One region of the Bradyrhizobium sp. Pa8 genome, then DNA from elsewhere that is predicted to be linked to it. Evidence: predicted binding sites of a transcription regulator. Region 1 holds the regulator's gene; each other region holds the start of a gene.
What was found. Region 1 encodes LexA, which represses DNA repair genes until DNA is damaged. Its sites were predicted from a motif close to TGTTCNNNNTGTGTTCNG; they were not measured.

Region 1 (5,113 bases):
ACCGCAACGAATGCGCCTAGCGTGTTCAGCGCGTTCCCGCTGTTCGACCACGACCCCTATCGATATTGAGTGAAAGGATGCAATGAGCTCGCTCTCTCCCGGCAGCGCGGACGCGCTCCTCTTCGATCTCGGGCGCGTCGTGCTCGACATCGATTTCTCCAAGGCGATCGCCTGCTGGGCGGGACATGCCGGCTGCAAGCCGGAAGCCATCGTCGCGCGCTATGTGCGGGACAGCGAAGCCTACCGGCTGCACGAGGTCGGCAAGATCAGCGACGAGGCCTATTTTGACTCGCTGCGCGTCTCGCTCGGGATCGGCATTTCGGACGCGCAGTTCCTGGAGGGCTGGAACGCGATCTTCGCCGGCGAGATGCCCGACATCGCCGAGCTGCTGCCGCGCGCGGCAAAGCAGATGCCGCTCTACGCCTTCTCCAACACCAACCGGCCGCATGTCGACCACTTCTCGAAGGAATATGCCGGCCTGCTCGGCCATTTCCGCGAGCTGTATCTGTCGTCCAGCATCGGCCTGCGCAAACCGGATGTGGAGGCCTTCGACCATGTCGTGGCCGCGATCGGCGTGCCGGCGAACCGTATCGTGTTCTTCGACGATCTTGCCGAGAACATCGAAGGAGCGCGGTCGCGCGGCCTGACCACGGTCCACGTGACGTCGCCCCGCGACGTCGGGAACGCCCTCAGGGCGCTTGGAATCTGATCTCTGGCCGGCAAACCGACGGCCGACGGGCCGACGAGCCGCGAATGGAACTATTTTGCCCCGGGGGCGAGGAACCAAGTCCCTTTGTGCATTTTTATACAGAGTTCCCGGAACGATTGCTCCTCTCAGGACTCATGAGTCCGTTGGGAATTCTACATCGGATCAATCGTCGTGTTGGGCAAAACCTACCTCACCAAGCAGGCCTCTCTGCTGATGAAATTCGCCAGAACCACCTCGGATTCTGACCTTTCCGCAAAACTGATCAGCAAGGCCGCCGACCTGAAATCCCAGGCGGACCCGCTGCCTGACAAGGATCAAGGCCCCGCAGCGCCGGACGTCAGTCCGTACAAGCAGCCGGGGGGCTGACCGATGCTGGCCGTGGCTCTCGTCTTTCTCGTCCTCGCCATGGCCATCCTCGTACCGGTCTGTCTCGCCTTCTGGATCATGCCGCGGCGGACTTGATGCTCACCCTTCATCGTAGAGCGGATGACGCAGGACAAATCATCCTGCGCGGCCACTGTTTTGCCTCTGCGCCTGCACTCGGCTAGAACTCTCGCCGCCGATTTGCCCGAACGGGCCCAGCAGGAGTTTTCACCCGTGGCCCTGATGCCGGTATCCGATGCGCTCGCCGCGGTGCTGGCGGGCGCAGAGCCGCTGCCTGAAGAGATGATCGCGCTCGACGCAGCCTTCCACCGCGTGCTGGCGCGCGATGTCGCGGCGCGGCGCACGCAGCCGCCGCAGGCGATGTCGGCAATGGACGGCTATGCGGTGCGCGCGGTCGATGCGGCGAAGATCGACTCCCAGCTCACCCTGATCGGCGAGGTCGCGGCGGGCCGCCCGTTTGCGGGATCGGTCGGCGCCGGCGAGGCCGTGCGTATCTTCACCGGCGGTGTCGTTCCCGATGGCGCTGATTCGGTCGTGATCCAGGAGGATACGGTCGCGGACGGCAAGTGCATCACCATCAAGGAAGCCGCCGTAACGGGGCGGCACATCCGCCCCGCCGGCGTCGACTTCTCGGAAGGCGACGTGCTGCTGTGCAAGGGAGCCCGGCTCACCGAGCGCGACCTCGCGCTCGCCGCCGGCATGAATTACCCGCAACTGCCTGTCCGACGACGCCCGAAGGTCGCGATTCTCGCGACCGGCGACGAGTTGGTGATGCCGGGCACCACGCCCGGTCCCGGCCAGATCGTTTATTCGAACGGCTACGCCCTGCACGCGCTCGCCCGCAGCGAGGGCGCCGATACCATCGACCTCGGCGTTGCCGCCGACACGCTGGAGGCCACCACGGCCGGCATCGGCCGCGCGCGGGAGAGCGGCGCGGACATCCTGATCACGACCGGCGGCGCGTCGGTCGGGGACCACGATCTGGTCCAACAGGCGCTGAGGGACGAAGGTATCTCGATGGCGTTCTGGAAGATCGCGATGCGGCCGGGCAAGCCGATGATGAACGGGCGGCTCGGCGCGATGCGCGTGATCGGCCTGCCCGGCAATCCCGTGTCATCCTATGTTTGCGGCTTCCTGTTCATGGTGCCGTTGATTCGCGCGCTTTCGGGCCGTTCGATGATTCATCACCGCCGCGAACGCGCAGTGCTCGGCCGCGATGTCGGCGCCAACGACCAGCGCGAGGATTATCTGCGCGCACGCCTCGAGCTGCGCGACGACGGCACGCTCCTCGCCCTTCCGGTCAATCACCAGGATTCCTCGCTTCTTGCGAATCTCGCTGCGGCACAGGCACTTCTCGTGCGCGCGCCATTCGCGCCGAAGGCCGAAGCCGGCACGCCTTGCGAGGTCTTGCGGCTGCCCGTCTGATCGCTTCGTTCGCGTGCGTTCCGCGAACTTTGTCGCGTTCACGGTAAATTAAGCAGTTGCGGAACATGTATCGAACATATAGTGTCCGTTCATGATTTGTTTCGAGCATGTAGCGGCTTACTGCTGAATTCAGCGTCTCGGAATCGAACGACATCAACCGGGGGATTTTGGTCGAGATGTTAACGCGCAAACAATACGAGCTCCTGCGGTTCATCAGCGAACGGCTGAAGGAAAGCGGCGTGCCGCCCTCCTTCGACGAGATGAAGGACGCGCTCGACCTGCGCTCGAAATCGGGCATCCATCGCCTGATCACCGCGCTTGAGGAGCGTGGCTTCATCCGGCGCCTGCCCAACCGCGCCCGCGCCATCGAGGTGATCAAGCTGCCCGAGCTTCAGGCCGCCGCCGGTAGCCGCCGCGGCTTCACGCCGAGCGTCATCGAAGGCAATCTCGGCAAGGTCCGCACGACCTCCAGCCCGTCCGCGGACGAGGGCGAGCGCCCCGTCGCGGTGCCCGTGATGGGTCGTATCGCGGCCGGTACGCCGATCGAGGCCTTGCAGACCCGCAGCCACACCATCAGCGTACCGCCTGACATGCTCGGCTCGGGCGAACATTACGCGCTCGAAGTGCGCGGCGATTCCATGGTCGAGGCCGGCATTCTCGACGGCGACATGGCGCTGATCCAGCGCAACGAGAGCGCCGACACCGGCGATATCGTGGTGGCGCTGATCGACGACGAGGAAGCAACCCTGAAGCGCTTCCGCCGCCGCGGCGCCTCGATCGCGCTCGAGCCCGCCAATGCAGCCTATGAGGTCCGCATCCTCCCGCCCAACCGGGTGAAGATCCAGGGCAAGCTGATCGGGCTGTACCGGAAGTACTGATACCGGACGCGCCGGTACCGGTTACTTGGCGCCCCGCGCGCTTTCGATCGGCATCGCCGATCCGAGATTGGAGCGGACGATTGTCCGCTTCCGCTGGATAGTCTTTCTGGTTTCGCGCAGATTATCCGGCCCCTCCTCCAGCGGTACATCCTCGGCACGCCGCACGAAGCAGCCCTGCTTCGCGGCCTTCAGGTTCGAGGGGCAGTCATGCGCCGGATCGTTCAGATCACAGTTGCCGTGGCGCTGATCGCAGCATCAGCGTCGCAAGCCTTGGCCGCACAAGCCCTGGCCGCGCAATCGCGACCCCATGTCCGCAAGGATACCGCCGTGAGCGAGGAAGCCCGCAAGGCCCGCGACGCCGTCGACAAACCGTCGCGGCCGGGCTGGCAATATTCCGGCTGGTCGGCGCCTGCGGGGCGCTGACACGCGCCTCCGGAATGCACAGGGGCGGGCTTTGTTCCTGGTGGATTCGGGAAAGATAATGTGATTGCGGTCTGCGGCGGCGAGCCGTAGATTTGCCTACAACCGGGCAGAACCTTTCACATTTCCACTCTGATAGAGGCCTGCGCCTCGATTGAGAGACGTGGGTCGCTATCCCTGCATGAGGAGCACCCGATGTGTGACTACAGCCTGCATGCCGTCGCGTCGCGCCCCGCCGAAGTCGGCGAGACGATCGTCACGACAACCTTCCGCGGCACCTCGACGCGCGGCTTTGCCTCCGCAGCCGATCCGACCGTCGCGGTCTGCCTGCTCCCGGGAACGGAGCTCGCCTTCGCCGACAACGTCCGCTACGACAATCGCTGGATCTGGACGCGCACCGTCAATTCGCGCGTCGGCAAGTTCGGCAAGATCGATCCGCACATTCCCGATCGCCATCATGATGCGATCGAATTCCCCGACGGCAAATCCGTGCTGGTGACGCAGCTGGTCGAAGGCCAGCGCGCGACCGTGCTGCAACTACCGGTGACCCAGCCGGTCGGCGAGCGCGAGCACAAGCCGCAGATCATCACCGACAGCCGGCCGACCATCACCCGCCTGCCGATCGGCTGACATAGCCATTCCCCGCCGGCAGGTCGGGCCGGGATTGAAAATCGCCATCGCCGGCCGAGGCCGGCGAGATGTTGTCGTTCGTGTCCCGCGAAACTCCATCGGGCGGACCGAGCCGTTGCGCCTCCCACCGCACGAAGTTTGCGCTGTCCTGCCTGAATTTTGAACGTCCGTTCCGCAGCCAAATGGCCGATGCTTGGTGCGGCTGAGACGGCGGACACGTTCGATGAAGACCTTCATTCGCGTCGTTGAACTCTGGGTGCCTGACCGCACGCGCATGCGGCTTGAATTCGGCGGCGGCCTCTACGGCGAAGGGTTGTCCGCGTTTAGGGACGTGAGCGAGGATCTGCAGTTCGGATATGACGAGGGGCTTCCCGGCAAGGCCTGGGCCAGCGGCCACCCCGTGATCCTCACCAGATTCACCGATTCCTATTTCAAGCGGACCGATCAGGCCATCGCCGCCGGGCTGACCTGCGGCGTGGCGGTGCCGGTGTTTTCAGGCGAATTCCTGCAAGCCGTCATGGTGCTGTTCTGCGGCGACGACGAGGCCCATGTCGGCGCGATCGAGCTCTGGCACAACGATGCCGAAACCTCCCACGAGATGGCGCTCGTCGACGGCTATTACGGCACCGCCGACATGTTCGAATTCAACTCCCGCCACACCAGATTT
Region 2 (5,113 bases), 3.9 Mb from region 1:
CACCGGCCTTGGGCTGCCGCCGGCCTATCCCTTCGACAAGCCGTCGCCGCTGGCGCGCGGTTTTGTCACCTACGGCACGGACTCCGGCCATGAGTCCAAGCCGGGCGAGCCGCCGCAGGTATTTGCACTCAACGACGAAGCCTTCGAGAATTTCGCTCACCGCGCCTACAAGAAGGTGCGCGACGCTGCGGTTGCGCTGATGGAGCGCGCCTACGGCAAGAAGCCGGAAAAAATGTACTTCATGGGCTCCTCCGAGGGCGGCCGCGAAGGCCTCACCATGGCCCAGCGCTACCCCGACGATTTCGACGGCATCTTCGCGCGCGTGCCCGTGATCAACTGGGTTGGCCTGCAGCATGCCGGTACGCGTTCGGGCCTTGTGACCATGGGCGAGGGCTGGATCAATCCGACGCAGGTCAAGCTCTTTGCCGATGCGGTGCGCACTGCCTGCGACAAGGCCGACGGCTCCGATAAGACGCTGGTGCACGATCCCGTGGCCTGCAAGGCCGTGTTCAAGGTCGAGACGCTGCGGTGCGAGGCCGGCAAGACCGGCGATCAGTGCCTGACCGAGGCGCAGATCAAGGCAGTCAGCACGCTGCATGGGACCTACAAATTCCCGTTCGTGCTCGCCAATGACCTCGATGACTATCCGGGCTGGGGCGTCTCGGGCGAGGACACGCCGGCGATCGGTCCGACCGGCGGCTGGTCCGCGTGGTGGCTCGGCAGCGCGCCACCGGCGCAGCCGCCCGCGCCCAACAACGGCATCGCCTGGATCTACGGCGCCGGCGGCATTCAATATGTGTTCGCCCGTGACCCCAAGCTCGACGTCACCACCTACAATGTGGAGGACCACAAGGCCCGGCTGATCGAGGTCTCGAGCCTGATGGATTCGACCGATCCGGATCTCAGCCGTTTTCGCGGACGCGGCGGCCGGCTGATCATGCTCGAGCACATGGCGGATTATGCGCAGAGCCCCTATGCCGGCATCCGCTATTTCGAGAGCGTCGAGCGCAAGCTCGGCAAGGCCGAGACGGCGGAATTCGCGCGGCTCTACACCGCGCCCGGCGTCGACCATGTCGGCTCCGGCGCGCCGGCCAATGTCGACATGCTCAGCGCGCTGGTCGATTGGGTCGAGAAGGGCAAGGCGCCGGGCGATCTCGAAGTCGCCGAGCAGAAGGTCGAGGCGCCGTCGTTTGCGGTGACGCGCGCGATGCCGCTGTGCCGTTGGCCGTCCTGGCCGCACTACAAGAGCGGCCCGGTGACGGAGGCGGCGAGTTTTACTTGCGCGCCGTGAGGCGGCCAACGTCGCCTGACGAAGGGCAAGGCGAGGGACATACGCACCGCTCATCCCGCCGCCATCGCCTGTGCGCCTCCCAGCAACTGCGCATTGAGCCGGCCGCCGGAGAACAGCATGTCGTCGAGCGCCTCATCGATGTCGGCTGACACGACGGAATTGCCCCCGTCGCGCGCGAGGCTCGCTTGCGCCAGTCGTCGCATCAATTCCTTGATGAACGCGCAACTCGTGCCCTCGCTGCGGCGGGCCGCTTCGGCGATGACCGCGTCCTCGATTGGCAGTCCCTTGCCGTAAAGCCTGACCAGCTTGCCGCGGCCGATCTCATCAGGAAGGGGCACTTCGATGGCCTGATCGATGCGGCCCGGGCGACCGGCGAGGGCGCCTTCGAGGTCCTCCGGCCGGTTCGTGGTCAGGACGAACAGGATGTCCGCGTCCTCTTTCAGCCCGTCCATTTCGTTGAGCAACTTGTTCAGCATGGATTCCTCGCACGGTCCCATGTCATCGCGGTCGCGGGCGATGAGATCGACATCCTCGATCACGACCATCGACGGCTGGAGCAGCCGCGCCAGGCTCATATATGCCCCGAGAAGACCGATTTGTTCGGCGGTAATGATCAGCGTCGTATGCCCGGGCAGGTGTGTCGCGAGATAGCGGATCGTATGGGTCTTGCCGGTGCCCGGCGGCCCGTACAGCAAGATGCCCTTGCGCGTCGACTGACCGAGCCGCCGCAACTGTTCGCGGGTGTTGACGAAGGTCAGCACGTTGCGATCGAGCAGCCGCAAGGTCTGCTCCGGCAGGATCACATCGTTGCGCGCGACCTCAGGCAATCGATGCACGGTGATGCCGCGCGAGCGCCCGCGATAGTCCGAGTCGGCATCGAGCGACAGGATTTTGCCGCGATAGGTCCGCGCGGTTTGCACGGCCTCTTCCAATTCACTGAAGCATTGCTGGACGAGATCTGCGCCCGCGGTGCCTGATGGTACCAGGATCTCGATCCGAATACCCGGCTCGCGGCTGTATTCGCGGTGTGCGCAGAGCAAGACCGCATAGCGGAGAGCGTCCTGCTCGCACAGCCACAGTCCGTTATCCAGACACTTGACCGGGCTCTTCTCGCCCACGTCGACGTCGGAATATTGCAGCGGGGCAATTGCGACCGCATAGCGGCCGCTCTTGAGGAGCCGCGAAATCGACAGCGTTTCGTAGCGATGCTCCTCGTTCAGCCCGAACAACCGGATGGCCTTGCCGAAGAGCCGGTCCACTGCTGCCTGGACATCGACCCGCATGTGGCCGGGAAATTGGCGGATCGTGGTCACGAGTTTGCTACGCGCCGTGCTGGCAAAGTGCCAATCAAGAACGTCGCAAGCAAAGTCGAAATTGTCTTCTTGTTCGCTCGAGGGCCCGTCCGCTGCACGCATGCATTCGCGGCACAGCCAGACGGTGCGATTGCCGATCCGAACGTCCGTCTGTCCCTCCGGCTTGCCACACAGTTCGCAAGAAGTCTTGATCACCTCAAGCGTGACCTGCAGTCGGTGGCCGGCCAGGCAGATGGATTGTTGCGCGGACTTGAGAAGGGCTTCGGCCACGGATTGCGGGTAAGGCCCGCAAACCGCCTTTTCCTTCTGCTCGATTTGAGTAATCAGCGCGGTCGCTTCACGCTCCGATTTGCCGAAAACCTGACGGAGCATGTCCATCACGAATTGGTCCGGCGTGTCGTCGTCATTATGAATTACGAGCTGGGTCGGCTGGTTCTCGCCACGCATACTATTCATCACGAAAGGTCTCCGGAACAATCTATGATTGAATAGAACGAATAGGGAACATAAAAAGAACCGGCCGTCAAGCGTGACGGCCGCGACAAATTTCAATCGATGGGCGAGGCCCTAATGCGCCGGTCCACCCGCCGCCTTCACGCGCCGGGTCATCACCACCGCGATCGCCGCGAGCACCAGCACCGCGCCGATCACGGCAAAGGCGTCGGTATAGCCCATCACCAGCGCCTGGCGCTTGACCGTCTTGCCGAGCGCGATGATGGCCTGCTCGCGTGCGGCGTGGGGGTCCGGTACGCCGTGGGCCATGAAGTAGTCCGTCATCTGCGCGATGCGGGTGCGGACTTCCTCGCGGCCGAGCGTGACCGACTGGCCGATGATGTTGGAGTGAAACTGCTCGCGCTTGGTGATGATGGTCGCGAGCGTCGCCGTTCCGATCGCGCCGCCGAGATTGCGGAACATGTTGCTGATGCCGGAGGCCGCGGCCGCGTCCTGCGGCGCGATGCCGCCTGTCAGCACCGAGGTCAGCGGCGTCAGCACCATCGCCTGGCCGACGGCGCGCACGATGTTCGGAATCCAGAGCTGGTCGCCGGCATAGTCCGGCGACATCGCCGTGTTCATGAAGCAGCTATAGGCGAAGATCAGAAGGCCGGTGATGGCGATGTAGCGCGTGTCGAAGCGCTGCATCAGCTTCGGGATCAGCGGGATCAGCACCAGCTGCGGCAGGCCGGTCCAGGCCAGCACGTTGCCGATCTGCTCGGCATTGTAGCCTTGGGCCTGGCCGAGATAGGCGGGCAGGATATAGACGGAGCCGAACAGCGCGAAGCCGACCATCGTCATCGCGATGGTGCCGAAGCCGAAATTGCGCTGTGTCAGCAGGCGCAGCCGAATCAGCGGCTTCTCGATCGTGAGCTCGATCGTGACGAACAGCGTCAGGCTGACGGCCGCGATCACGGCGAGCTTGACGATGAAGGGCGAGGAAAACCAGTCGTCCTTGTTGCCTTCCTCGAGCACGGCCTGCAGTGCCGACAGCCCGATCGCCATGGTGAAGATGCCGGCCCAGTCGCCTTCCTTCAAGAGACCGAGCTGCATCTTCTGCTTCTCCAGCGTCAGATAGAGCGCGGCCACCATCACCGCGGTCGGGATCACGTTGACGAAGAAGATGGTACGCCAGCCGTAGTTCTCCGTGAGATAGCCGCCGATGGTCGGGCCGATCGCGGGTGCGAAGGTGACGGACAGCGCGAAGATCGCAAGACCGACCGGCTGCTGCGGCTTCGGCAGCTTGGTCAGCACCAGCGTGAACGCCATCGGGATCAGCACGCCGCCGGCAAAGCCCTGCAGGCCGCGCATCGCGATCATCGACGGCAAATCATGGGTGAAGGCGCAGGCGACCGAGAACGCGGCGAACAGCGTCGCGCTCGCCAGCATGTAGCGGCGGAACGAGAACACGCGGCTCAAAAAATCGGTCAGCGGGATCACGATGATCTCGCCGATCAGATACGACGTCGAGATCCAGGAGCCGTTGTCGGCGCCGGTGCCGATGCCGCCCTCGATGTTGGCCAGCGAGGCGTTGGTGATCTGGATGTTCAGGATCGCCATGAACGAGCCGATCATGGCGGCGAGCACGGCGATCCAGATCGCGGCACTCGCGCGGTTCGGGTCGGCTATCGCCGGATCAGGCGTCGCGGCCGGTGTCGCTGGCGTCGAAAGTGAGAGGCTGTTTGACATGGCACGACCCTCCGGAAACGAGCTTCGCCTTTACGTTTGTCTTGGGCGCCGCGGCCGCATTCGCGGTCGGCGCGGTCGAACGTGTTGCAATGGTCGGGATCACGGACATGCCGGGCCGCAGCGCGATCGCAGAGTGCGTTTCGGCATCGAGCGCGATCTTGACGGGGATGCGCTGCACCACCTTGGTGAAATTGCCGGTGGCGTTGTCGGGCGGCAGCAGCGCGAATTCCTGGCCGCTGGCCGGGGCGATGGAATCGACGTGGCCGTGCACGACCTGGCCCGGGAAGGTGTCGACCTCGATATCGACGGCCTGGCCGGCCTGCACGTG
Region 3 (5,113 bases), 190 kb from region 1:
CCGCCAAATTGCCAGGCGAGCACGGCTTCCTCGCCCATCTTGTTGGTGCCAATGATGTGGGGGCAGAGCTCGCGATAGCGCCCCTCGTAGATGCAGGTTACCTGCTGCTCGGCGAGGATTGCCTTGCGGAGGAGCATGTAGGTGCGGCTGGGCATCGCGGACACTTGCAGACTTTCCCCGATGATCCCGCGGACGAGGCGGAGTGAATTCTACTCCGCCGCCTCGCTGGTGCTCCTCCGCTTCGGCTTCCGCGCCTTCTTCAGCACCGGCTCCAAAAACTTGCCCGTGTAGCTCCGCGGCGCCTTCGCGATGTCTTCCGGCGGGCCCCAGGCGACGATTTCGCCGCCGCCGTCGCCGCCTTCGGGGCCGAGGTCGATGACCCAGTCGGCGGTCTTAATGACTTCGAGATTGTGCTCGATGACGACGACCGTGTTGCCCTGCGCGACCAGCTCGTGCAGCACCTCAAGCAGCTTCTTGACGTCGTGGAAGTGCAGGCCGGTGGTCGGCTCGTCCAGGATGTAGAGCGTGCGGCCGGTCGCGCGCTTTGAGAGCTCCTTGGCGAGCTTGACGCGCTGGGCTTCGCCGCCCGACAGGGTCGTGGCCTGCTGGCCGACATGGATGTAGTCGAGGCCGACGCGGTGCAGGGTCTGGAAGGTCTCGCGCACGCGCGGCACCGCCTTGAAGAACTCGGCGGCTTCCTCGACGGTCATGTCGAGCACGTCGGCGATGCTCTTGCCCTTGAACAGGACCTCCAGCGTCTCGCGGTTGTAGCGCTTGCCCTTGCAGACGTCGCAGGTGACGTAGACGTCGGGCAGGAAGTGCATCTCGATCTTGATGACGCCGTCGCCCTGGCAGGCCTCGCAGCGGCCGCCCTTGACGTTGAAGGAGAAGCGGCCGGGCTCGTAGCCGCGCGCCTTCGCTTCGGGCAGGCCGGCGAACCATTCGCGGATCGGCGTGAAGGCGCCGGTGTAGGTCGCAGGGTTCGAGCGCGGGGTGCGGCCGATCGGCGACTGGTCGATGTCGATGATCTTGTCGATGTGCTCGAGACCCTCGATGCGATCGTGGGGCGCGGCGCCTTCGCTGGCGTTGTTCAGCTTGCGGGCGATGGCCTTGTAGAGCGTGTCGATCAGCAGCGTCGACTTGCCGCCGCCGGAGACGCCGGTGACGGCCGTGAACAGGCCGAGCGGAATTTCGGCCGTGACGTTCTTGAGGTTGTTGCCGCGCGCGTTGACCACCTTGATGGTGCGGCGATGGTTCGGCGGGCGCCGCTCCGGCACCTCGACCTCGAGCTCGCCGGTCAGATATTTGCCGGTGAGCGATTTCGGGTTGCGCATGATCTCGGCGGGCGTGCCTTCGGCGACGATGTTGCCGCCATGCATGCCGGCGCCGGGGCCGATGTCGAGGACGTAATCGGCGAGCAGGATCGCGTCCTCGTCATGCTCGACCACGATCACGGTGTTGCCGAGGTCGCGCAGGCGCTTGAGGGTGTCGAGCAGGCGCGCGTTGTCGCGCTGGTGCAGGCCGATCGAGGGCTCGTCCAGCACGTAGAGCACGCCCGTCAGGCCCGAGCCGATCTGCGAGGCGAGGCGGATGCGCTGGCTCTCGCCGCCGGACAGCGTGCCGGAGGAGCGGGACAAAGTGAGGTAGTTGAGGCCGACGTCGAGCAGGAAGGTGAGGCGCTCGCGAATCTCCTTGAGGATGCGGCCGGCGATCTCGTTCTGCTGCGTGTTCAGCGCCTCGGGCACGGTCTCGAACCATTCGCCGGCCTTCCTGACCGACAGCTCCGAGATCTCGCCGATATGCTTGCCGCCGATCTTGACGCAGAGCGCCTCGGGCTTCAGCCGGAAACCCTTGCAGCCCTCGCAGGGGACGTCGTGGAAATATTTTGCGAGCTCCTCGCGCGCCCACTCGCTCTCGGTCTCGCGATAGCGGCGGTTGATGTTGGTGATGACGCCCTCGAAAGGCTTCTTGGTGTCGTAGGAGCGGACGCCGTCCTCGTAGGAGAACTTGATCTCGTCCTCGCCGGAGCCAAGGAGGATCGCGTTCTGCGTCTTCTTCGGCAGATCCTTCCATTTGGTGGTCAGCGTGAACTTGTAGTGCTTGCCGAGCGCGGTCAGCGTCTGCACGTAGTATGGCGATGACGACTTGGCCCAGGGCGCGATCGCGCCCTTGCCGATGGCGAGTTCCTTGTCGGGGATGACGAGGTCCTCGTCGACATGCTGCTCGACGCCGAGGCCGCCGCAGGCCGGGCAGGCCCCGTAGGGATTGTTGAACGAGAACAGGCGCGGCTCGATCTCCGGAATCGTGAAGCCGGACACCGGGCAGGCGAACTTTTCCGAGAACAGGATGCGCTCGGGCCCGCTCTTGTCGTGGATTTTTGCGGTCTTCTTCTTCTCCTCGACGGGCGCGGCCGCCGCAGGCGCATCGGCGAACTCGACGACGGCGAGGCCCTCCGCGAGCTTCAGCGCGGTCTCAAAGCTTTCGGCGAGGCGCTGGCCGATGTCGGCGCGCACCACGATGCGGTCGACCACGACGTCGATGTCGTGCGGAAATTTCTTGTCGAGCGTCGGCGCCTCCGCGAGCTCATGGAAGGTGCCGTCGATCTTGACGCGCTGAAAGCCCTTCTTGAGCCATTCGGCGAGCTCCTTGCGGTACTCGCCCTTGCGGCCCCGCACGACGGGGGCGAGCAGATAGAGGCGGGTGCCTTCGGGCAGCGCCAGCACGCGATCGACCATCTGCGAGACGGTCTGGCTCTCGATCGGCAGGCCCGTGGCGGGCGAATAGGGCACGCCGACGCGCGCCCAGAGCAGGCGCATGTAGTCGTAGATCTCGGTGACGGTGCCGACGGTCGAGCGCGGGTTCTTCGAGGTCGTCTTCTGTTCGATCGAGATCGCCGGCGACAGGCCGTCGATCTGGTCGACATCAGGCTTCTGCATCATCTCCAGGAACTGCCGCGCATAGGCCGACAGCGATTCGACGTAGCGGCGCTGGCCCTCGGCGTAGATGGTGTCGAAGGCGAGCGAGGATTTGCCAGAGCCGGACAGCCCCGTGAACACCACCAGCTTGTCGCGGGGGATCTCGACGTCGACATTCTTGAGGTTGTGCTCGCGCGCGCCACGGATCGTAATTGCGCGCAGGCTGGATCCCGCGTTCTGCTGTTGGCGCTTCGCCTTGATCACTTCATCCATCCGAGTTGCCCTCAAGGAATCCCAAAGGTGCGCGATCGCGCCAACAAAAAAGGCGCGCGTCGCCCGGAACCGGGATCGGCGCCGATGGGTATGGCAGCGAACGTAGGAAGAACGGGGACGGATTTCCAGTGGCGTGTGCGAATCGTCAACGGATTGTTGGCGCGCTGGCGGCATCTGGCAGGAGCGGGGCAGGTCGGAACATGCGAAGGGCCGGCGCGAGGCCAGCCCTTCGTTCGCGTTTGAATGCGGATTTGGGGCAATCCGCACATGATCAGGACTTGGAGGTTCCTGAGGGAGGCTTTGTCTCAGTATTTGGCGACGACCGGGCCGCCCCAGCGGTAATTGATGCGGATCAGGCCCATGTCGATATCCTGGCCGATCCGGTCGGTGCGCGGGGCGAAGCCGCCGACGAGAGTTGCGAAGTCGGCGCTGTGATGGCCGAGGAACACATGGTTGTACTCGCCGCCGACCGACCAGTTCTCGGCAAAGCCCCATTCCACGCCGATGCCGATCGTGTAGCCCCAGCGGGTCTGATTGACGCTGTTGAACGTCGCCGCCGCTGGCGCGCCCGGAAAGAAGGTGTCGTATTTGTCGTGGGCCACGGCTGCGCCGGCCTTGCCGTAGAGCAGCAGATTGTTCACGGCGTAGCCGAGCTGGCCCGTGAACAGACCGAAGCTGTCGATCTTGGTTTGGTTCGTGATCGGCGCCAACGCCACGCTGACATTGCTGCCCTTGAAGTCGGCCCAGTTGCCCTGGCCCTCGATGCCGAACACCCAGCGCGACTTCTGCCAGCGATAGCCGAGCTGTCCGCCGACCGTGCCGCCGCCCGCATTGTGACAGCCTTCGCCAACGGCCGGATCGACAGCGATGCCGAGCGCGCGGGTCACGCCCCAGCAGGCATGAGCCAAGCCGCCGCCGCCATTGATGCCGGCATAGATGCCGCTCCAGTCATAGACGGGAACGGCGGCCGCCGGCGCCTTGTAAATCGGCAGATCGGCGGCGGTAGCCGGCGCGACCGCGCCGAGTGCGAACAGGCTGACCGCAGCCAGCATCCACGTCTTCATTTCACGTCCCCAACTCGCCAAAGCCATTCGCGGACGCTTGCGCGCGCCTCACGACTCCAAGACGGTTGGGTGCACCCTCGCGCGAAAACAAAAAGGCCGGCGCGAGGCCGGCCTTTCGTAACGCGATGACGTCGGAGGCGACGCTCAGTACTTCGCCACGACTGGGCCGCCGAACGTATAGTTCACGCGAACGGTGCCCATGTCGACGTCCTGCTTGATACGGTCGATGCGGTCGTTGAGGCCGAGAATCGTGAACGAGTTGTTGCGCTTGCCCATGAACAGATGGTCGTACTCGATCGCAACGGACCAGTTCGGCGCGAAGCCGAATTCGAGTCCGGTGCCGACCGCGCCGCCCCAGCGCGTCTCGCTTGCGCTGTCGAGGACCACGCCAAACGCCGTGCCGTTGTACTTGGCATGCGTGACCGCCGCGCCGCCCTTCACGTACCAGAGCACGTTGTTCCAGGCATAGCCGACCTGGCCGGTGAACAAGCCAATCGCGTCGATCTTGGTCTCGTTGACCAGCGGAGCAAGCGCCAAGCTCGTATTCGAGCCCTTCAGATTGGCCCAGTCGCCCTGGGCTTCAAGGCCGAACACCCAGTTGGCCGACTGCCAGCGATAACCGACCTGGCCACCGACGACGCCGCCTGTCGCATTGTGACAGCCTTCAGCCGTGTCCGGACCCGCGACGCCGAAGATGTTGTTGACATCCCAGCAGTTGCGGCTCGAGGCGCCGCCGCCGTTGATGCCGATATAGAAGCCGGACCAGTTGTAGACCGAGGCCACAGCAATGGGCGCCTTGGTGTAGGGGCGGGCCGCCAAATCGGCCGCCGAGGCGGGAGCCAACGCGCTGAGTGCGAACAG
Region 4 (5,113 bases), 2.3 Mb from region 1:
AGAACAGGATCATCGTGAGCGGGTTAAAACCCTTGTCGAGATTTGGCCTGGAAGCCGGCTGGACAGGCGTCGGATCGCCTACCGCACGGTCGAATGCAACATCTGTCATTTTTGGACGCCCCTTAACTAATTTGAAGGGCTATTGTCCGCGATGGATTTGAAGGCTGGATGACAACTGCGTCGTAAAGTCGCTTTCCCTCCAGTATTTGCCAGTATTTAGGCGGCGCGCGGGGCTTGCTTCTGCAAGGCGGCCGCAATCTTCAGGTCTTCGACAAAGCGCTGATATTCCAGCACTTTGGCTTCCGGATCGGGCAGCCGGAGCAGATAGGACGGGTGCACCGTCACCAGCGCCTTGCGTCCGTCGGGCAGGTTTATGAGCCGGCCACGGGTCTTGCCGATCGGGGTGATCTTGCCGAACACGCTCTGCGCGGCGGTGGCGCCCATTGCCACGATGAGCTCGGGCTGGATTGCCGAAACTTCCCGCTCGTACCATTGCCGGCACGCCCGGATCTCCGGCGTTGCCGGCTTCTGGTGCAGACGGATCTTTCCGCGCGGCACGAATTTGAAGTGCTTGACCGCGTTGGTGACATAGACCTTGTTGCGGTCGACGCCGGCTTCCTGAAGCGCACGGTCGAGCATCTGGCCGGCCGGGCCGACGAAGGGGTGGCCGGCGAGGTCTTCCTTGTCGCCTGGCTGTTCACCGACCAGCATGATGGTGGCGTCTTTCGGGCCCTCGCCGAACACGGTCTGCGTCGCGTCCTTGTAGAGCGGGCAGGCGCGGCAATGGGCGGCCTCCTCGCGGAGCGCTTCGAAATCGTCGGCAGCCAGCTTGCGTGACATCGGAGCCTCCGGCCGCTTCTGGGGCTTGTGCGGATCGGTTGCGGCATTGGCGATCATGGCGCCGGTCATGCGCTCGGCGTCCTCGATCAAGGGCTTAATGATCGACGCCTCGGGCAGGTTCCTCCAGTATTTCTTCGGCATCTCCGTCTGCATCGCCTTCACCTTGAGCCGGGCCGGATTGAAGATGCTGGCGTAGTAGCGCAGCCAGGTTTCCTCCAGCCGGTCTTCGCCGGGTGCCTCGCTCTTGCTCACGCCCGACGTGAACGAGAGCGCGTGGCCATCCCAATGCGCACACAGATCGGGTGTCAGGATCGACCAGGGCATGTCGGCGAAGCGCTTGGCGAAGAACGGCGCGGCGAGCTCGACGATGTGATGCTCCGGCTCGAACCAGGCGACGTAATGCGCTGCGCGCTCGCGTCCGATCTCGCGGAAGCGCACGAAGGCATGCATCTTGTGCTCGTCGCGATGGACTGCTCGTGCCATCGCCGTGACCTGCGCGACATCGGGATCGGTCGCGACCTCGATGAGATCGTGATTGTCCTTCAATCGCCAGAGCAGGCGATAGAGGATCGCAAAGCGCTCGCCGTCGCGATGCAGGATCGCGGCCTTGGCGAGATCGACGAATTTTGCCGACACATTGAAGGTGCCATCATTCACCTCAAGTATCGGAGACGGGGCGGGCGGCGCGAACAACTCGGCTTCGCCGCCTTGTACGGTCCAGGTGACATCGGTTGGCTGCACATGATGCAGCACGAGCGACCGCGCGGCTTTGCGCCAGCCGTCGAAGTCGGTTTCGGTGTCGAGGGTGATGTACTGCATCAGAAGCCAAACCCCAGTTGTGTTGCCTTCGGCTTGAACCGCTCGATCAGCCGCGCCTCGTCGAGGCGGTGCGGGGCGGGGCGGTGATCGCTGAGGACGATGAAAGGCAGCGCCTTGTTGCGGGGCACGTGCAGTCGCGCGAGATCGGAGAGGCGGATCGTGGTGGTGCGCCGTGTCGCGATGATGCGTTCGACCGCCTTGGTGCCGAAGCCGGGCACGCGCAACAGCTCCTCGCGGCTGGCGCGGTTGACGTCGAGCGGGAAGCGGTCGCGATGGCGCAGCGCCCAGGCGAGCTTCGGATCGATGTCGAGCGGCAGCATCGCGCTGTCGTCGACGATCTCGCCGACGTCAAAGCCATAAAAGCGCATCAGCCAGTCGGCCTGGTAGAGCCGGTGCTCGCGCAGCAAGGGCGGCGCGCGCAAGGGCAAAGCGCGGCTGGCATCGGGGATCGGGCTGAAGGCGGAGTAGTAGACGCGTCGCAGCCGGTAAGAGCCGTAGAGATTGGCGCTGGTGTGCAGGATGGTGTGATCGGAGGCCGCGTCGGCGCCGACGATCATCTGCGTGCTCTGACCGGCGGGCGCGAAGCGCTGCGGCCTCGCCTTCGTCTTTGTGCTGCGGTTTTCCTCGGCCTCATCGAGCTTCAGCCGCAGCCGGCCCATGGTGCGACGGATCGCACGCACATCCTTCTCCGGCGCGTATTGCTGCAGGCTCGTCTCCTCAGGCATTTCGATGTTGATGGAGAGGCGATCTGCATATTTGCCGGCTTCTGCGATCAGCGCGTCGTCGGCCTCGGGAATGGTCTTGAGATGGATGTAGCCGCGGAAGTGATGCTTCTCGCGCAGTTTGCGCGCGACGCTGACCACCTGCTCCATGGTGTAGTCGGGGCTGCGGATGATGCCGGAGGAGAGGAATAGTCCCTCGATGTAGTTGCGCCGGTAGAAGTCGAGCGTGAGCTTGACCACCTCGTCGATGGTGAAGCGGGCACGCGGCACGTTGGAAGAGGCGCGGTTGACGCAATAAAGGCAGTCGTAATTACAGGCGTTGGTCAGGAGCACTTTGAGCAGCGAGATACAGCGTCCGTCCGGCGCGTAGGAATGGCAGATGCCCATGCCCGGCGCGGTCGAGCCCATGCCCTTGCCATCGCTGGAATCCCGCTTCTCGGTACCGCTGGAGGCGCACGACGCGTCGTATTTGGCGGCATCGGCCAGAATCTCCAGCTTGCGTTGTACGTCCATCGTGGAATCCCTTTGATTCAGCTTACGAATCCGGATGAGCACCAATTCGATTGACTCCCCGGCCGCTGTTAGCTTTATATTAGAACATATCATGAACAAACGAGCCAGCCGCAGGTTCTTATTTTTGAGACCCTCGGCAATCACCTCTGAAGGAGCGGCGTATATGAGCGGCGCACGGATGAACGCGCTTGCGACCTTGCGCGGCCAGATCGAGCGCATCGAGACGGCGGAGGTCGTGCATCAGCACGATCGCGTCGCGCTCGGCCACGGCGAGGTCGACAGCGCGCTGAAGGGCGGGCTCGCGCGCGCGGTGATCCACGAGGTGTTTTGCGAGGGCCGGCAGGGAACCGCCGCGACGGGTTTTGTCATGGGGCTTGCGGGGCGTGTCTCGCGGCGCCGGCCGCTGCTGTGGGTGCGGCAGGATTTTTCGGAACTCGAGACCGGCGCGCTGTCGATGAGCGGGCTCGCCGAGATCGGTCTCGATCCGCGCCGCGTGGTGATGGTGCGCGCCGCCGATGTCGAGAGCGCGCTGCGGACCTCGGCCGATGCGCTCGCCTGCGACGCGCTTGGCGCCGTCGTGCTCGAACTCTGGGGTGAGACGCGGCAGTTCGATCTCGTGGCAAGCCGCAAGCTGACGCTGGCCGCGCAATCGTCCGGTGTCACCGGCCTGATGTTGCGGATGGCCGCGCAGCCGCTGCCCTCGACCGCGGAGACGCGATGGATGCTGCGCGCGGCGCATTCGCCGCCGGGCCCGGCATGGAGTGCCTGGGGCGCGCCGCGCTTCGATGTGGAGCTCTTGCGCAATCGTCATGGCCCGTGCGGCCGGTGGATCATGGAATGGAAATGTGATGAGTGCCAGTTCTCTGAACCGTCGACGTATCCTCAGCCTGTGGCTGCCACGCCTGCCCATCGATCGGATTCAGCGGTTCTTCGGCGCGCTGGGTAAGGCCAATGATCCGAGCATCGTTGTCATCAAGGACAACAATGCGCTGGTGATCCATGCGCTCAATGAAGCCGCCGAGCGCCTCGGCTTGCACATCGGCCAGCCCCTGGCCAATGCACGGGCGATGTGTCCGGACTTGAAAGTGTTCGACGCCGATGTCGTGGCCGATGCGAAAACGCTCAGCGACGTCGCCGACTGGTGCGACCGCTTCACACCGCTGGTGGCGCTCGATCCGCCGCACGGGCTGTTTCTGGACATCACCGGCTGCGCGCATCTGTTCGGTGGAGAAGCTGCGTTGTTGCAGACGCTGGTCCGTGCATTGGCGCGGCAGGGCTTTGCCGTCAGCGCGGCGATCGCCGGCACCTCGGTCTGCGCGCGCACGCTGACGCGGCAGGCTTCCGGCACCATCGTCGCCGATGGCGGGGAGGCGGCGGCGATCAGCCGGCTGCCGGTGTCCGCGCTCGGTGCGGGCGAGGCCATCACCACTGGTCTGCGCCGCGCCGGCCTGAAAACCATCGGCGATGTCGCCTCGCGCGCGCCGCATGAGATCACGGCGCGGTTCGGCGCGCGGTTCTCCACGCTGCTCGCGCATGCGCAGGGGCATGGCGATGCCCCGATCAATCCGCGTAAACCGCTGCCGGATTACATCGTGGAGAAGCGCTTTGCCGAACCGATCGCCACCGACACCATGATCGCGATGACGCTGTCGCGGCTCGCCGATACGTTGATCGCGTCGATGGAAAAGCAGGGCAAGGGTGCACGCCGGCTGGAAGCTGCGTTTTTCCGCACCGACGGCGTGGTGCGCGCGATCATGGTCGAGGCCGGGCGGCCGGTCACGCAAAGCAAAGTCATCGATCGCCTGTTCCGCGAACGCCTCGATGCGCTCGCCGATCCGCTGGATCCCGGCTTCGGCTTCGACATGGTGCGGCTGTCGGCAAGCCGCACCGAGATCGTGGTGCAGGAGCAGCGCGATCTCGACGCCCATGTCCACGACAATGACGAACTCGCCGCGCTGATCGACCGCATCGCCGCGCGCATCGGCGGAAAGCGCGTCGTCGTGCATTTGCCTGAGGATACCCATATCCCGGAATGTGCGGTGCTGGCCGCGCCTGCCCAGCACCATCTCGCCGTGGCCATGCAGGCCGAATGGCCAGCGCGCGCCGAAAGCGAGCCGCCGCTGCGCCCCCTGCGGCTGTTCGACAGACCGGAGCCGATCAAGGTGCCGTTCGCGACCGTGCCCGACGGCCCGCCGCATCAATTCACCTGGCGGCGTGCG

Region 2: ACKWRH_RS43200 (ATP-dependent Clp protease adaptor ClpS) is a predicted target of LexA. The motif match lies at 3,094-3,111, and genes of this name have one in related genera.
Region 3: uvrA (excinuclease ABC subunit UvrA) is a predicted target of LexA. The motif match lies at 3,285-3,302, and genes of this name have one in related genera.
Region 4: ACKWRH_RS13420 (putative DNA modification/repair radical SAM protein) is a predicted target of LexA. The motif match lies at 2,975-2,992, and genes of this name have one in related genera.

Annotation. Positions count from the first base shown of each region.
Region 1 is NZ_CP176767.1:5,216,866-5,221,978, forward strand. Features, by position in the region: gene ACKWRH_RS24205 (alpha-hydroxy acid oxidase) at 1-69, shown strand, start outside; gene ACKWRH_RS24210 (HAD family hydrolase) at 83-709, shown strand; gene ACKWRH_RS24215 (hypothetical protein) at 881-1,075, shown strand; gene ACKWRH_RS24220 (molybdopterin molybdotransferase MoeA) at 1,307-2,518, shown strand; gene lexA (transcriptional repressor LexA) at 2,695-3,396, shown strand; gene ACKWRH_RS24230 (hypothetical protein) at 3,604-3,819, shown strand; gene ACKWRH_RS24235 (hypothetical protein) at 4,012-4,446, shown strand; gene ACKWRH_RS24240 (GAF domain-containing protein) at 4,670-5,113, shown strand, end outside.
Region 2 is NZ_CP176767.1:9,086,849-9,091,961, reverse strand. Features, by position in the region: gene ACKWRH_RS43205 (tannase/feruloyl esterase family alpha/beta hydrolase) at 1-1,291, shown strand, start outside; gene ACKWRH_RS43200 (ATP-dependent Clp protease adaptor ClpS) at 1,342-3,051, opposite strand; gene ACKWRH_RS43195 (DHA2 family efflux MFS transporter permease subunit) at 3,172-4,785, opposite strand; gene ACKWRH_RS43190 (HlyD family secretion protein) at 4,733-5,113, opposite strand, start outside.
Region 3 is NZ_CP176767.1:5,027,451-5,032,563, reverse strand. Features, by position in the region: gene ACKWRH_RS23210 (hypothetical protein) at 1-164, opposite strand, end outside; gene uvrA (excinuclease ABC subunit UvrA) at 210-3,188, opposite strand; gene ACKWRH_RS23200 (outer membrane protein) at 3,494-4,252, opposite strand; gene ACKWRH_RS23195 (outer membrane protein) at 4,397-5,113, opposite strand, start outside.
Region 4 is NZ_CP176767.1:2,964,006-2,969,118, forward strand. Features, by position in the region: gene ACKWRH_RS13410 (inorganic phosphate transporter) at 1-109, opposite strand, end outside; gene ACKWRH_RS13415 (UdgX family uracil-DNA binding protein) at 217-1,659, opposite strand; gene ACKWRH_RS13420 (putative DNA modification/repair radical SAM protein) at 1,659-2,894, opposite strand; gene ACKWRH_RS13425 (ImuA family protein) at 3,058-3,840, shown strand; gene ACKWRH_RS13430 (Y-family DNA polymerase) at 3,743-5,113, shown strand, end outside.